DNA from 3 places in the Bacillus mojavensis genome. Region 1 is predicted to be linked to each of the others. Evidence: riboswitches for the same ligand, from Rfam matches in the RefSeq annotation. Region 1 holds a riboswitch; each other region holds the start of a gene.
The links. A riboswitch is a leader RNA that binds a small molecule or an ion and turns the genes downstream of it on or off. The one in region 1 is predicted to bind thiamine pyrophosphate.
Positions count from the first base shown of each region.

Region 1 (5,049 bases):
ACGATGGATATTTTCCCGTGCCCAACAGCAGCCTTGATTGAAATTGTTTCCCGCCAATTGTTAACATTCTCATCCGCCTCCTACAAAATGGACAATTTCGATGACATCACGATCACACAGCTCTACCTCGTGATATTGTTCTTTGCCGATAATTTCTTTATTTCTTTCAACGACAACGATTTTATGTTCAAGCTGATAAGACGCAAGCAGATCCTGAATCGTACCTGTGTCTCTATCCCATTCAACTTGTTTACCGTTCAGCTGAAGCATCATATCTGAACCGCCTCCTTGCGATCAATTCGAAAGGCGTGCAGCCAGTCCGCCTTGACCTCTTTATTCATAATGAGATCACCAATTAAAGCACCCGTTGCAGGAGCAAGCAGAATCCCGTTTCTGAAATGGCCCGCCGCAAATAAAATGCGGCTGTCCTGAGGGTGCTTGCCAATGTATGGCTTTCCGTCCTTTGTCCCCGGACGCAGTCCCGCCCAAAAACGATCAACCTTCATATTCTGAATCGCCGGCAGCATCGTTTTCGCTTTTTCCATAACCGACTGAAGTCCGCCAAGATCAGCCTTCTCGCTCCAGTCACCAGGCTTCATCGTCGCGCCGACAACCAGTCTGCCGCTTTTTCTCGGTACGATATAGCAATGATCATGATAAAGTGTTTTTGTCAGCGGAATGTCATCATTCCAAACAGACAGGCACTCTCCTTTTACAGGAAAAAATGACTGATTCAGCCCGAGCTGCTTAAAAAACATCCCGCTCCAGACCCCGCTGGCAACCACGACATAATCCGCATGCATGTCACCGGACGCTGTTTTGACCAAAATGGATTCACCGCCACGTGTCACATCGAAAACAGGAGCATGCTCAAAAATATCCGCACCAAGCGCTTTAGCCGATTTAGCATATGCCTTGCATACAAAATAAGGCTCAACATGAACATCATCCTGAATAAAGCTCGCCCCGTAAATCTCACTGGCCGTATACGGCTCTTTTTCCAGCACTTCTTCTTTTGTATGCCAGCTGACAGAATCCAAATCGTCCATCCGTCTGAGGCGTGACACGTCTTCTTCGGAGAATGCAAGCTTAAACATACCGCCATCATGCCTTCTAATATCGATACCGGATAATGCAAATAGCTCCTCTCCAAGACCTCGGTACATACGCTGACTGTGCATGGCGAAATCAAAAAACGCATCCCGTTCCTCGCACTCGGCATGGGCGCCAAGCATCCCTGCCGCGGCGCTTGTTGTTCTGCCGCCTATTGTTCCGCTTTCAAGCAATGCGGTGTTTTTCTTTTCTTTTGCCAACTGATAAGCGATCGCGGAACCAATAATTCCGCCTCCAATGACAACTGCATCATAATGCCTTTTCATACTGAATCTCCTTTAGCTTGCGGGAATATCGTCTGGCAGCTTCCAAAGGATCATCGGAAGAAAAAATTCCGGACATGACAGCAATACCGTCTGAACCTGCTTGCTTCATTTCTCTTAATTTGGCAGGTGTCATCCCTCCAATTGAAATAACCGGAATCGAGATCCTCTGTTTGATTTCTGAAAGCAAAGACACGCCTCTGCCCTTAAGGCCTTGTTTGCAATCCGTTTCAAACACATGGCCGAACAAAACATAATCAGCATCATCCTTTTCTGCCTGAAGCGCTTCCTCCAGTGAATGCACTGATCGCCCAATGTGCAGGTGAGGAAATCTGGCTCTTACTTGTTTCGGCGAAAAGCTGCAGCTCGGCAGCTGAACACGATGAATATTTGAAAAAAGTGCAATATCAACCCGGCCATTCATCACCAGCTTTTGCTTATCAACACCGCCTTCAGAAATAAGCTCCAGCAGTTTCAAAATGTCAGCCGCCGATTTAGACCGTTCGCGAATATGGATGTAATCAACCTCATCCTGAATGGCTATAATGGATCTCACTAGATCTTCAACCGGCTTGCGGTCATCAGTTATGGCGTGCAGCTCCAAGTCCTTCCACCTCTTTTACGCTGCTGTCTGACCAGCCTTCTTTTCGATAAGCCATTCCCCAGAACTGATATTCATAATAGCTGGAAATAACAAAATTCTCTTTCATCTTGGCACGCACTTCCTCGGTGCTGTTTTCCGCCAACTCATCCAAACGGTTAATTTGTTCTTCCACCTGCTGTCTGAACCAGTCACCACCGTAGGTACCAATCCACTTCTGATAGATCGGATGCCCCGGATCACATGTCAGCAATTTCTCACCAACCTCATAATAAAGCCAATAGCACGGGAGAAGAGCTGCCAAGATTTCTGCAAAATTCCCGCTCAAGACCGAACGGTACATATGAGATGTATAAGAGTAAGCGGTAGGAGATGGCTTAAATGCCTTCTGTTCTTCCTCACTAATTTCCAAAAGATCTGTAAACTCGCGATGAAGCGCCATTTCCGCTTCATATGTACCTTGAGCATGGCTGGCCATGCGTCCCGTTGTGTAAAGGTCCTTCGCATAAGCGGCGCCGAACGATTGCACCTTCGCAAAATGCGTTAAATAATAAGAATCCTGAAGCACGTAGTATTTAAAACGGTCAATCGGAAGAGTTCCGTCACCGATCCCCTGAACAAATGGATGGACAAAGCTGCCTTCCCACCATTCTGCGGCTGCACTGCGGCATTCTTCTGAAAACTTCACACGTCATTCCCCCTGTCTGATAATAAAAAAACCACTTTCCCGCAAGGAAAAGTGGTTTGGAATTGGCATAGTTATATAACACAAATACCGCTCCACTTCCCTACGCAGGTCTGAACCTGTTCAAGTTATGAGGGTCTAAAAGTCACACTTTTATCTCAGCCCTTATAAAGGACACCCCTAGTGGTTTTACGAATACATATTGAATTGTTCTGCACCTCTATATTAACACGAATCCTTATTTGGTCAAGATATTATCCTTCCAATGTTTTCTTAAGATCCGTTACGTACCCGCGTGATCCGGTGACAATTAAGCGGTCTCCGATTTTCAGCCTTGTATCGCCGTGAGGAACGATGCTGTCCACACCTCTGAAAATCCTGACAAAAATCACATCGCCTGTTAAAGGGAATTCACGGAGAATCACGCCGTCGTATTTGCTGTTCTCCATATTAATTTGATACAGCGAAGATTCCTGGTTTGTGAGCAGTTTCATGACGCCAGGCGCTTCTATCAGCGCGCGAAGCAGTGTTTTGGTCGACAGCAAGATGGAAAAGATGCCGATGCCCTGCTCCTTCAATTTCGCTTCGTTCTTCGGTGATCCGGTGCTGGCGATGACTCTTTCTGTCCCCTTTTCTTTGGCGTATAATGCGATGTCCGTATTCATGTCTTCATCCCCTGTCGCCACTACAAGGATATCTGTATCAAATATACCGAGTGATTCAAGGGTTTGATGCTCATAATCAGGAAGCGTTTCAACGGAAAATACTGAGTCTGACAGCTTTTCCTCAGCGTTTTCTTGATAAACGTGCACGACACGCACTTCATACTCACTCTCAGGCAATTCAAGTGTAACAGGCAGTGTCATTTGATTAGCGCCGATAAATGTGATCTTCTTTTTCTCCTCCGGCTGCTCCTGTTTTTTGTACAGCTTTTTAAATCCGACCGGCGTAAAAATGCTTGCAATAACCGCCACCAGCGTAAGCGCTCCTGACATATTCGCACTGATGACATGAAGCTGCTGGCCGATTGTCGCAGCGGCAATCACAAGAGAAAGCGTTGATGTCAGCAGGAAACCAGACGCCAATATTGTGCGGTTATCATACCATTTCTTCAAGTACAGGATAGGAAGAATCTTGCTTACTAACAGTGCCATAAGCAGCAGCGGAATCATCACTAAAATTTTCGGGTCCTGAAAAAGTGTCCAAATATCCAATTTTACGCCGACCATCACAAAGAAAATCGGTATTAAGAACCCATAGCCGAAGGAATCGAGCTGCTGAACCAATTCCTTGTTCGGCGAGAGCAGGGAAACAAGCACGCCCGCTAAGAAAGCGCCGAGTATATTTTCTGCCCCCAGTGATTCAGACAGAGCCACCAGTACGATAATTAAAGTGAAAATAGCACGGGTGCCAATCTGGATCGTCCCTTTAGACATGGACTGAACAAAAGAACGGTGTTTAAAGATCCGGCCGAAGAAGTAGAGCACTACTCCCGCTGCAAACAAGATCATTAAGAGCCACATGTTTCCGCTGTCCTCCCCGTACAAAGAAGAAAATACAGCAAGAAGAATCATAGTGACCAAGTCAGCAATCACGGCAACAAGCAGGATAATCTGCCCGATGTTTGAATCCATGATCCGTTCTTCCTTTAAGGTTGGAACGACAACACCTAACGATATTGTAGAAATAATAAGCGTCATTAAGAAAGCATTTTGGATAAATCCGGCCACGACGAACCCATAAGACAGCAGCAATGATAAAATAAAAATACCGATAAAAATAATGGATGCTGTTGCAAATGTATTGGGTGCTTCCTTGCCGTTTTGCAGAAACTGCTTTTTCTTTCCCTTCTCAAAGGATGAAAAATCAATTTCAAGACCGCTTAAAAACATTAAAAAGATAAATCCGAGCATAGAGAGCGTCTGAAGCCAAGTATCACCCTCCACAACTAAATTAAGACCGCTTTTTCCTATAATCAATCCCATAATAATTTCAGCAACAACAACAGGGATGCTGAGTTTAAACCGATGCAAAAGGATGGGAGTCAAAAATGCAACGATAAGTACGACAACTAATGATGCGACAGATGTATGCGCCATAATCTGAACCTCCTTTTAAAAAAACATAACGCGATTTTAACAAGGGTGATGATGAAAAATAAAGTAATAAGGTCTCATTTTTTTTTAGAAAATGATTCTTCTATAATTTGCACATAAAAGCCGGTGATGACTCACAGCAATTTGCTTCATAATAAATAAAATCATGAGTAAGGAGGATGCTGCATGGCCTACTACGATATCATCAGCGATATTCATGGCTGCTACGATGAAATGACAGCCCTAATAGAAAAACTTGGATACACAATAAAAAATGGATTGCCTGTACAT
Region 1 covers NZ_CP051464.1:1,243,806-1,248,854, reverse strand. The annotation lists gene thiG (thiazole synthase) at 1-73, opposite strand, end outside; gene thiS (sulfur carrier protein ThiS) at 70-270, opposite strand; gene thiO (glycine oxidase ThiO) at 270-1,379, opposite strand; gene tenI (thiazole tautomerase TenI) at 1,363-1,980, opposite strand; gene tenA (thiaminase II) at 1,958-2,665, opposite strand; TPP riboswitch at 2,746-2,854, opposite strand; gene HC660_RS06395 (monovalent cation:proton antiporter family protein) at 2,917-4,761, opposite strand; gene prpE (bis(5'-nucleosyl)-tetraphosphatase PrpE) at 4,945-5,049, shown strand, end outside.

Region 2 (5,049 bases), 370 kb from region 1:
TAAAAAAAGCGCTCGAACAGTTAAATGAGAGGGAGAAACAAATCATGGAACTTCGTTTCGGGCTTGTCGGCGAAGAGGAAAAAACCCAAAAGGATGTTGCGGATATGATGGGGATTTCTCAATCCTATATTTCCCGTCTGGAAAAACGAATCATTAAAAGATTGCGAAAAGAATTCAACAAAATGGTGTAAAAAATTTTTGCGGGTTAATCCCTTGATTCTACAAGGATTTCCCAATTATGACTATTTTTCGGTCTGAGTACAGTGCATATTTTTCCCACCCGAGGAGATACTTAACGTTGTACAGCAGCTCCTGTAGGGAGGGAAAAAAGTGTCGAGAAATAAAGTCGAAATCTGCGGGGTGGATACGTCCAAATTACCCGTACTCAAGAATGAAGAGATGAGAAAGCTGTTTAGGCAATTGCAGGACGAAGGTGATGATTCAGCCAGAGAAAAGCTTGTAAACGGGAACTTGCGTCTTGTCTTAAGTGTCATTCAAAGATTTAATAACAGAGGGGAGTATGTTGATGACTTATTTCAAGTCGGCTGCATCGGACTAATGAAATCCATTGATAATTTTGATCTAAGCCACAATGTTAAGTTTTCAACATACGCTGTACCTATGATTATCGGAGAGATCCGCAGGTATTTGCGCGATAATAACCCGATACGAGTCTCGAGATCACTCAGGGATATCGCATATAAGGCACTCCAGGTAAGAGAACGGTTAATCAGTGAGACAAGCAAGGAGCCGACGGCAGAGGATATCGCCAAAGTTCTTGAAGTACCGCACGAAGAAATCGTGTTTGCACTCGACGCCATTCAAGATCCGGTATCTCTTTTTGAACCGATCTACAATGACGGCGGAGATCCGATTTATGTCATGGATCAAATCAGTGATGAACGCAACAAAGATACACAATGGATTGAAGAGCTGGCTTTGAAAGAGGGCATGAGAAGGCTGAACGAGAGGGAAAAAATGATTTTAAGAAAACGGTTCTTCCAAGGAAAAACGCAAATGGAAGTAGCCGAAGAAATCGGGATTTCTCAAGCACAGGTGTCCAGACTGGAAAAGGCAGCAATCAAACAAATGAATAAGAATATTCATCAATAGCATGGACGCGGAAAGCCTTTAAAACAGAAATTGTTTTAAAGGCTTTTCTATTTAGAACGAGCGGTTTACGTTTTCGAAAAAGTAAGGTATCCTAGTCCGTACAAAGTTTTGTGAAAATTAAAACAATTCTTTGATTTGGAAAGAGGAGGACCACAATGATTTTGCAGCTTGACAATGTCTCACTAAGACGGAATGGAAAATGGATACTAAAGGATATTCATTGGAAAGTAGAAGAAAAGGAGAACTGGGTGCTTTACGGATTAAACGGAGCAGGGAAGACCGCGCTGTTAAATATGCTATGCTCTTACTATTTTCCGACAACAGGCGAGATGCAGGTGCTTGGTCATGTATTCGGAAAAACGGAGCTGGGAGATAAACTCAGGCGAAAAATCGGCCTTGTCTCAGCGGGTCTTCAGCAAAAATTGTATCCGGCAGATTCAGCTTTTGAAATTGCTCTGAGCGGGGCATATGCTTCAATTGGCTTGTATGAAACTCCAAGTGCGGATATCAGAGAAAAAGCGATTGCCCTGCTCGAGGACTTAGGAGCCATCGATTATGCTGACCGCCGCTATGAAACTCTTTCTCAAGGAGAGAAACAAAGAGCTTTAATTGCAAGAGCGCTAATGGCTGATCCGGAGCTGCTTATACTGGACGAACCAGTTACAGGACTTGATTTTATTGCCCGGGAAAAACTGTTAGATACGATTACACATATTGCAAGCAGGGAAAATGCGCCGTCTATTCTTTATGTTACGCATCATGCGGAAGAAATTTTGCCGATTTTTGATAAAGCCCTCTTGTTAAAAAAGGGAGAAGTCTTTAGATCAGGACAAATGAAAGACATGCTGACAGACGAATCACTTTCTTCTTTTTTTGATACGCCGATCCGTGTATTATGGAATCAGGATCGTCCGTTTTTAACAAGAGCTGAGACGGTAACAAATGCATAACGACATACGATTCATCCTAGGGGTGCTTTAGAAGCTGAGAGAGACGCTTGTCTCAACCCTTATTGACCTGATCTGGATCATACCAGCGGAGGGAAGCGGTGAAAAAGCGGAGAATGCAGCAGCTTGCACTCTGCTTTCTTTATTAAGCCGTTTCATGAATATGAAACGGCTTTTTTCTATTAAAAATAGGAGCGGATAACATGATTGATCAAGTAGAATCTTTACTAAAAAAAGCGGAAGAACAAAAGGACGAGCTCATTGGGCTTGCGAAAACGCTGATTTCTTTTAAAACACCGGCGCCGCCTGCGAGAAATACAGACAGCATCCAAACATGGATTGCGCAGTTTTTGCGTGAACGGGGATTTTTCATCGACAAATGGGACGTTTATCCTGGAGATCCCAATGTTGTGGGTGTTTTAAAGGGAACAAATACAGCAGCCTATCAAAGTTTAATCATCAATGGGCATGTCGATGTGGCAGAGGTAAGAGAGGACGAGGAATGGGTGCATGAGCCGTTTTGTCCTATTGAGAAAAACGGTTTCTTAATCGGCCGGGGCGCCTCAGATATGAAAGGCGGAATGGCCTGTGTGCTGTTTGCTGTAAAGCTGATTCGTGAAGCAGGCATTGAGCTCCCGGGCGATTTGATTCTGCAATCGGTCATCGGGGAGGAGGTCGGAGAGGCCGGCACGCTTGAATGCTGCAAAAAGGGCTATCACGCAGACTTTGCAGTTGTGGCGGATACGAGCGATATGCATATTCAAGGTCAAGGCGGAGTGATTACAGGCTGGATCGAAATCAAAAGCAGTCAAACGTTTCACGATGGAACAAGACGCAATATGATCCACGCTGGCGGAGGAACATTCGGGGCGAGCGCGATCGAAAAAATGGCAAAAATCATTTCTGGACTCGGTGAGCTTGAGCGCCATTGGGCCATTATGAAACGTTATCCCGGCTTTGCACCCGGTACAAACACAATTAATCCCGCTGTTATAGAAGGAGGCAGACATGCGGCCTTTATAGCGGATGAGTGCCGGCTGTGGATCACAGTCCATTTTTACCCGAATGAAACGCATGAACAAGTGGCAGCGGAAATAGAAGATTACATCAACCGGCTGAGTGATAGTGATATTTGGCTGAGGGAAAACCGTCCTGTCTTTAAATGGGGAGGCTCTTCAATGATTGAGGATAGAGGAGAAATTTTTCCGGCCTTGGAAGTTGATCCGGCTCATCCTGGCGTTTTAGCCCTTACAGCGTCACACGAGGAAATCAAACGCGAACGCCCGGTCGTTGACGTCTCTCAGACCGTAACCGATGGCGGATGGCTTTATAATGCCGGTATCCCAAGCGTGATCTACGGACCTGGCAATTTATATAATGCTCATTCCGTTAATGAGGAGGTATCGATTGAGCAGCTCGTAGATTATACGAAAATCATGCTCACATTCATCCTTAGATGGTGCAGCCGTAAAAAAGAACAATGATCATGAAAATTTCTCCTTGCTGACAAGGTTCAGCCCGCCCGTTCATATACTAGAAAAAAGGACCAAAAAAAGGACGTGATGGGATGATCAGCATTTCAGAATTTCAGGTGAAAGACGTCGTCAATGTCTCTAACGGAAAAAAATTGGGGAGCATCGGAGATATTGATATCAATGTCACTACAGGAAAAATTCAGGCGATTATACTAGGGGGAAATGGAAAAGTTCTCGGTTTTTTTGGAAAGGAAGAGGAAATGGTCATTCCTTGGCGAAATATAGTTAAAATCGGTGAAGATGTCATTTTAGTCCGATTAAGTGAATCCCATGCTTAGCTTTTTTGCCGCTGATTGTCAAATGCCGGAAGTCTGAACTCTTCCGGCACATTTCATTTATGAAATATGCAAATCGGCGCTAAACGAATGCAGAAAGATGTGGTAAAATAAGTGGGAAATTACGCCTTATAAATGTTTGTCGAAAGGTTGGATCATCATGAATACATATCACCCATTCAGTCTCACCACCCCCTCGACACTCATGATACAAGACTGGAAACAAACGAATCAAAATCATGCAGAAATCATTGCCGGATTTACTACGAAAAACGGCGGTGTCAGTCAAAAACCTTTTGAGTCGTTAAATACAGGATTGCACGTTCATGACAAAGATGCAGATGTGGTTAAAAATCGTGAATATATAGCCGATATGTTTAATATTGATTTGCAGTCTTGGGTATTTGCTGACCAGACACACGACAATCGCGTCCAAAAAGTGACGCAGAGGGACAGGGGCAAAGGCGCCCGTGAGTATCAATCAGCTTTTAAAGCAACAGACGGGCTCTATACAAATGATAAAAATGTATTCCTGGCATTATGCTTTGCTGATTGTGTGCCTCTTTTCTTTTTCGATCCGGTGAAATCGCTTGTCGGGGTCGCTCATGCCGGATGGAAAGGCACGGTCAAACAGATTGGCAGAGAAATGGTGAAACAATGGACCGAACAGGAGGGCTCGAAGCTTTCTGATATATACGCTGTTGTCGGACCGTCTATCTGCGGTGCGTGCTATACCGTGGATGATCGTGTGATGAATGCTGTCCGCGCATTGCCGTTTTCAGCAGAGCGTGCCGTAAATCAGACGGGGCAGGGGCAGTATCAGCTTGATCTGAAAGAGCTGAATCGACTCATACTGATTGACAGCGGTTTGGCAAATGAGCAGATTTCTGTCAGCGGTTTATGTACGGAAAGTGAGCCATCACTTTTCTTTTCCCACCGGCGCGATCAGGGGAAAACAGGACGGATGATGTCCTTTATCGGAATGAAGGAGGCATAAAAGATCTTGCGTGTTGTTGATCATTTACGACATATAAACGAACGAATAAACGAAGCATGTAACAGATCGGGCCGCAGCTCCGATGAAGTTACGGTTATTGCAGTCACAAAATATGTCTCGCCAGAAAGAGCACAGGAGGCGGTCGATGCGGGCATCACGTGCCTCGGAGAGAACCGGGACGC
Region 2 covers NZ_CP051464.1:1,609,378-1,614,426, forward strand. The annotation lists gene sigE (RNA polymerase sporulation sigma factor SigE) at 1-191, shown strand, start outside; gene sigG (RNA polymerase sporulation sigma factor SigG) at 331-1,113, shown strand; gene HC660_RS08360 (ABC transporter ATP-binding protein) at 1,269-2,063, shown strand; TPP riboswitch at 2,072-2,174, shown strand; gene HC660_RS08365 (acetylornithine deacetylase) at 2,264-3,544, shown strand; gene HC660_RS08370 (YlmC/YmxH family sporulation protein) at 3,628-3,873, shown strand; gene pgeF (peptidoglycan editing factor PgeF) at 4,031-4,867, shown strand; gene HC660_RS08380 (YggS family pyridoxal phosphate-dependent enzyme) at 4,874-5,049, shown strand, end outside.
Region 2: it holds a riboswitch for thiamine pyrophosphate, as region 1 does, so the genes downstream of both, HC660_RS08365 (acetylornithine deacetylase) here and tenA (thiaminase II) in region 1, are expected to answer to the same signal.

Region 3 (5,049 bases), 160 kb from region 1:
CACGCCGGTGTGTAAGGATTGTAAATAAACGACAGCATGACGACACAGCAAAAAACCGCCGCTGCTTTTACTGCCGGGTTAATGAGATGTAACGGCTGCTTCATCACGCACCTCCTGCTGGTATGTCATCCATTCATATCGAAGGGGGAGGGTGAGCTTTGCTTTTTGGACGAGCCCCGCTTCCTTAGAAAATAATTGTTCCGGTGTTCCGTCAAAGGCCAAATGTGTGTTGTGAAGCACAAGCACGCTGTCAGCATATGAAGATACAAGCTCCATATCGTGTGTGATCATAAGAACAGCGGTGCCTTCTGCCTGGATATGCTGAATCATCTCCATACATTCAGCCGCTGTTTTGGCGTCTTGGCCAAAGGTCGGTTCGTCTAAAAGCAAGACCTTTACATCATGCATCAGCATGGTAGCGACACTCAGCCGCCGTTTTTGCCCTTGGCTGATCGCAAACGGATGGTGGTCCGCCAAATGTGCAAGACCGAAGCGTTGCAGCAGATTCTGCGCTCTTTTCTCGGTTTCGGCATTTGCCGTATGGCCGAATAGCAGCTCATCATATACTGTATCAGTCACAAACTGGTGTTCTGGATTTTGGAAAACAAACCCCAATTGTTTACGAAGCTCTTTTTCTTTGTAAGACTCCAGCGGCTTATCATGCAGAAGAATCTTGCCGCTATTCGCTTTGAGCAAACGGGCGAGAACAGATAACAGGGTAGATTTTCCTGTGCCGTTTGGCCCGACAAGTGCCGTCAAAGAGCCTGCACGCAATGAAAAACTGATGTCTTTGAAAATGGTCTGCTGTCCTCTTGAAAACGATAAGTTCTTGACCTGCACTGCATGTTCAGCAGAAAGAACCACAGCTTCTTCAGTATGCCCAGCAGGGAAGGGTTCCTTGAACAGCGTTTCCTTTGACAATGTAAACGGTATAATCACATTTTCTTGTAAGTCACAAATTTTTGGCACAGTGATTCCCATTGTTCTTAACATGTTTGAGTGATGCTGAAACATATCCGTAGTCGGCCCGTCTAAGGCTTTCTTGCCTGCTCCATCCAGTACAATTGTTCTTTCAACCCAAGGCGCCCACTCATCAAGCTGATGTTCGATGACGAGAAGGCCGAAGCCTTTTTCCTGCTGAAGCTCTTTGATCATTTGAACGAATTCCCGCGCTGAATAAGGATCTAAAAGGGAAGTCGGTTCATCCAGAATAATGAGCTCAGGCTCCATCGCCAAAATACAGGCGAGCGCGACTTTTTGCTTCAGTCCCCCTGACAGAGTAGAAATTGTGCTTTTCTTTAAATGAGAGATGTGTAATTTATCCAGAACCGCATCAATTTTCTTTGCCATTTCTTCTTGAGGAACTTGCAAATTTTCCAATCCGAAGGCGATTTCGTCCTCCACTGTCAGCATACAAAACTGCTGATCAGGGTCCTGAAAGACGACTCCGACATGCTGAGCGATCGTTTCAGAGGTTTCATCATCAGTGATCGGTTTTTGAAATAAGAATACATGCCCGGACAGCACCCCGTCACAAGCTTCGGGGTAAAGTCCGTTTAAACAGAGGGCAAGCGAGCTTTTTCCGCACCCGCTCGGCCCTAACAATAAAGCGCATTCTCCTTTTAGGAGCTCAAACGTTATCTCTTGAAAAATCGGTTTCTCGTTTTCTTCATATGAAAAACGAAGCCGGTCAACCGAAAGTAACGTATTATAGGCTTGCATGATTAGATACCCGTTTCCGTTTCTTTTTCAGTTCCTTTCCCAGCGCCATTCCGTTTAAGACGCCCGTATATGCGAGAGAATCGCTGACAGCTTTTCCAAGAAGTCCGGCTAGAACCGCACCTGAAACGAGACGGATCACAAGCATAATGAGCAGGTATCCCGGTGAATACGCCGCATAACCGGAAACAAAGAGATCATAAATAAAGCTGGCCACCGAAGACCCCATACCCGCCAGAAGCAGCACAGGAAGGGAATATGCTTTCCAGCGTGTCGCAAGAAATACTGCTTCTGCTCCGAGACCTTGAACAACGCCGATCACGATAACCATCGGGCCTGAAGGATTTCCCAGCAAACATTCAACGAGAGCTGCGATGACTTCAGATACAAGGGCAGCCCCCGGTTTGCGAATGATGTACGCGGCAATCACCGACACGATAAACCAAATGCCGTAAATAGGTTCATAAGCGATGGGCCCGAACATCCCTGCAAGTACGTTTCCAAAATGAGTGAATACTAAATAAACAATGGCAAAAACAATACTGATTACGGACATGATGACAATTTCTTTTACTTTCCAGCTTTTCATTTTATCCCTGCTTTCTGTTTTCTTGATGGACTGTTTGCCGAGAAGTTCACGGTCATTGTGACGTGTGTTGTTTGCTGATTTGCCATGCGGAAAGCGGCTTCCAGCGTTCGGAACACGTCGTGTGCATCTCCGTCTAGCTCACTTGCGTAATGAACACCCTGAACAAAGGTGCCGTCAGCCTTAGCGATTTCAACAGCTTTCATGATGATGTCCATATAATCCGGCTCATTCATCGGATAAAGTGCAAATTGGCATGGAGCCTCTGCTTTCAGGGTATGGACAAATTCTTCGTTGACACGCTTTTCATCTGCTGTCAGAAATGTATCTCCTTGTGTATCGCCGGGGCAGCCGATGGAAAACGTCCCGTTCATAACGATGTGTTTTTCGCTATTTGCTGCATAAAGGTAGATGGCTTTGGCGGCGTCGAATACATGCTCGATCGATCCGCGCAAAACTGTGCTGATATGATCGGTTTTTGTCCAAACCTTTGACGTATCGGTTTTTTTCAGCGCAGACTTAATCACACTGATAAAATCATCCGTCATTGGGTATAAAGAGAACCGAAAACCGGCGATTCTGCTTGTACCGCATAAGTTGTCCATTTCTCTGACCTCCTGTTTTTTTGGTAAAATAAAAAACTGCATATCCTTAGGGAATATGCAGTCATAGATCGAGTAAGCGCACGAAAAAATACACCTTTCGGTCAACCTGCACTTCCCCACGCTGGTATTATCCAGATCGGGTCATAAGGGATCAAAGCGTGTTTTTTCGCGCTTTATCTCAGCCATAACAGCACCCCTAGTGCTTTCCGTATACAATTTTTTATTTTGACATCATAATAGATGATAAGAATCATTTTGTAAACAATGAAATCATTTTTTTCATATAGGAACATGAGAGGATGATCGGATTTGGAAAAAGGGCACATATTAATTGTGGAAGATGAAGAAAAAATCGCCAGGGTCCTTCAGCTTGAATTGGAATATGAAGGATACAGCGTGACCATCAAACATAATGGCACTGAAGGGCTTGACGCGGCCGCCGAAGGTTCGTATTCCCTGCTGCTGCTTGATGTCATGCTGCCAGGGATGAGCGGGCTTGAAGTGCTGCGCCGGCTGAGGAAAACAGATCAAGGAACACCGGTTATTTTATTAACCGCCCGCGACAGCATTCCAGATAAGGTAACAGGGCTGGACATCGGTGCGAATGACTATGTCACCAAGCCGTTTGAAATTGAAGAATTGCTTGCCAGAATCAGAGCGGCACTTCGCCAAACCGGAAGCAAAACAGAGGATATCGGCACATTTTTGACATATGACGATTTGCAAGTAAACGAAAAAACACGTGAAGTCAGACGGGGAGACAAAGAAGTTGAATTAACGCCCCGGGAATTTGATTTGCTTGTCTATATGCTGAAGCATCCGCAACAAGTGCTGACGAGGGAGCAAATTCTCAGCTCTGTATGGGGGTTTGATTACATCGGTGATACAAATGTCGTCGACGTGTACATAAGGTATATCAGAAAAAAATTGGACTATCCTTACGAAAAACAGCTGATTCATACCGTGCGCGGAGTCGGCTATACCATTAAGGGGTAAATGATGAAGCTGAAGACTAAGATTCATCTTTATACATCTATTTGGCTGTTGATTTTATTAATGTTGGTCCATACTGCGGTCTATCTCATTTTTTCATCGGCACTCACCTCAAAGGATGCAGCCCGTCTTGCTGATGAAACAGACAATATCGCCGAAGCTCTTCATACCGCCGAAACACAAGGAGTGGCTTTGCAGGATATGCTGCAGGCGTATCTTCCGGCAAACGGAATGGTACGGATAGTGACTGCGGATCAGAAAGCCGTTATGACCATCACCAAGGAAAAAGCATATAAAGACTTCCCTCTTACTTTTCACAGCGGAGAAACGACAGACGTGACAAAGCATACAGGCAAACTGTTTGCAGCAGCAGCTGTCCCTGTCATTTGGACAGATGGACAAGTCGTATCTCTTCAGCTCGTGGAAAGGCTGGAGCATACAGACGAAAGTCTTTTTCTGCTAAAATTTATTTTAATTGCGGCCAGCGCAGCGGTCTGTATCGCTTCCTTCTTTGCTGGCAGCTTACTCGCCCGCCATATCATCAATCCAATCAGACAATTGGTGACAACGATGAAAGACATCCAGAGAGAAAAAGCATTCAAAACAATTTCTCTGGAAGGACAGTCGCACGACGAATTATATCAAATGGGGCTGACTTTTAATGAGATGGCGAGCATGCTGAAAGAGCACTACGACAAACAGCAGCAATTCGTCCAAGACGCTTCACACGAGCTGAAAACCCCGCTCACCATTATTGAAAGCTACAGCAATCTAATGAAACGCTGGGGGGCAAGAAGGCCTGAAGTGCTTGAGGAATCCATTGAAGCCATTCATTCGGAAGCGATCCATATGAAAAAACTGACCAATCAGCTGCTTACCCTGGCCAAGAGCCATAAAGAAATGGAGCTTGATCTGAAAACGGTTGACCTGATCGAAATGTCGCGCGCCGTCATACAAACACTCCAGCCGGTTTATAAACGCGACATTTTTCTCGAGGCGGGCAAAGAGCATTTGTTCGTAACGGCAGATGAAGAACGCATAAAGCAGCTGCTGACGATTTTGCTTGATAATGCTATAAAGTATAGTGACAAGGGCATTGTGATTTCCGCAGGAACCAAAAACAGCCGGCCGTTTTTGTCTGTAAGG
Region 3 covers NZ_CP051464.1:1,399,152-1,404,200, forward strand. The annotation lists gene HC660_RS07280 (HMP/thiamine ABC transporter permease ThiX) at 1-104, opposite strand, end outside; gene HC660_RS07285 (ABC transporter ATP-binding protein) at 79-1,722, opposite strand; gene HC660_RS07290 (ECF transporter S component) at 1,709-2,308, opposite strand; gene HC660_RS07295 (HMP/thiamine ABC transporter substrate-binding protein ThiU) at 2,305-2,910, opposite strand; TPP riboswitch at 3,007-3,118, opposite strand; gene ykoG (two-component system response regulator YkoG) at 3,220-3,906, shown strand; gene HC660_RS07305 (sensor histidine kinase) at 3,910-5,049, shown strand, end outside.
Region 3: it holds a riboswitch for thiamine pyrophosphate, as region 1 does, so the genes downstream of both, HC660_RS07295 (HMP/thiamine ABC transporter substrate-binding protein ThiU) here and tenA (thiaminase II) in region 1, are expected to answer to the same signal.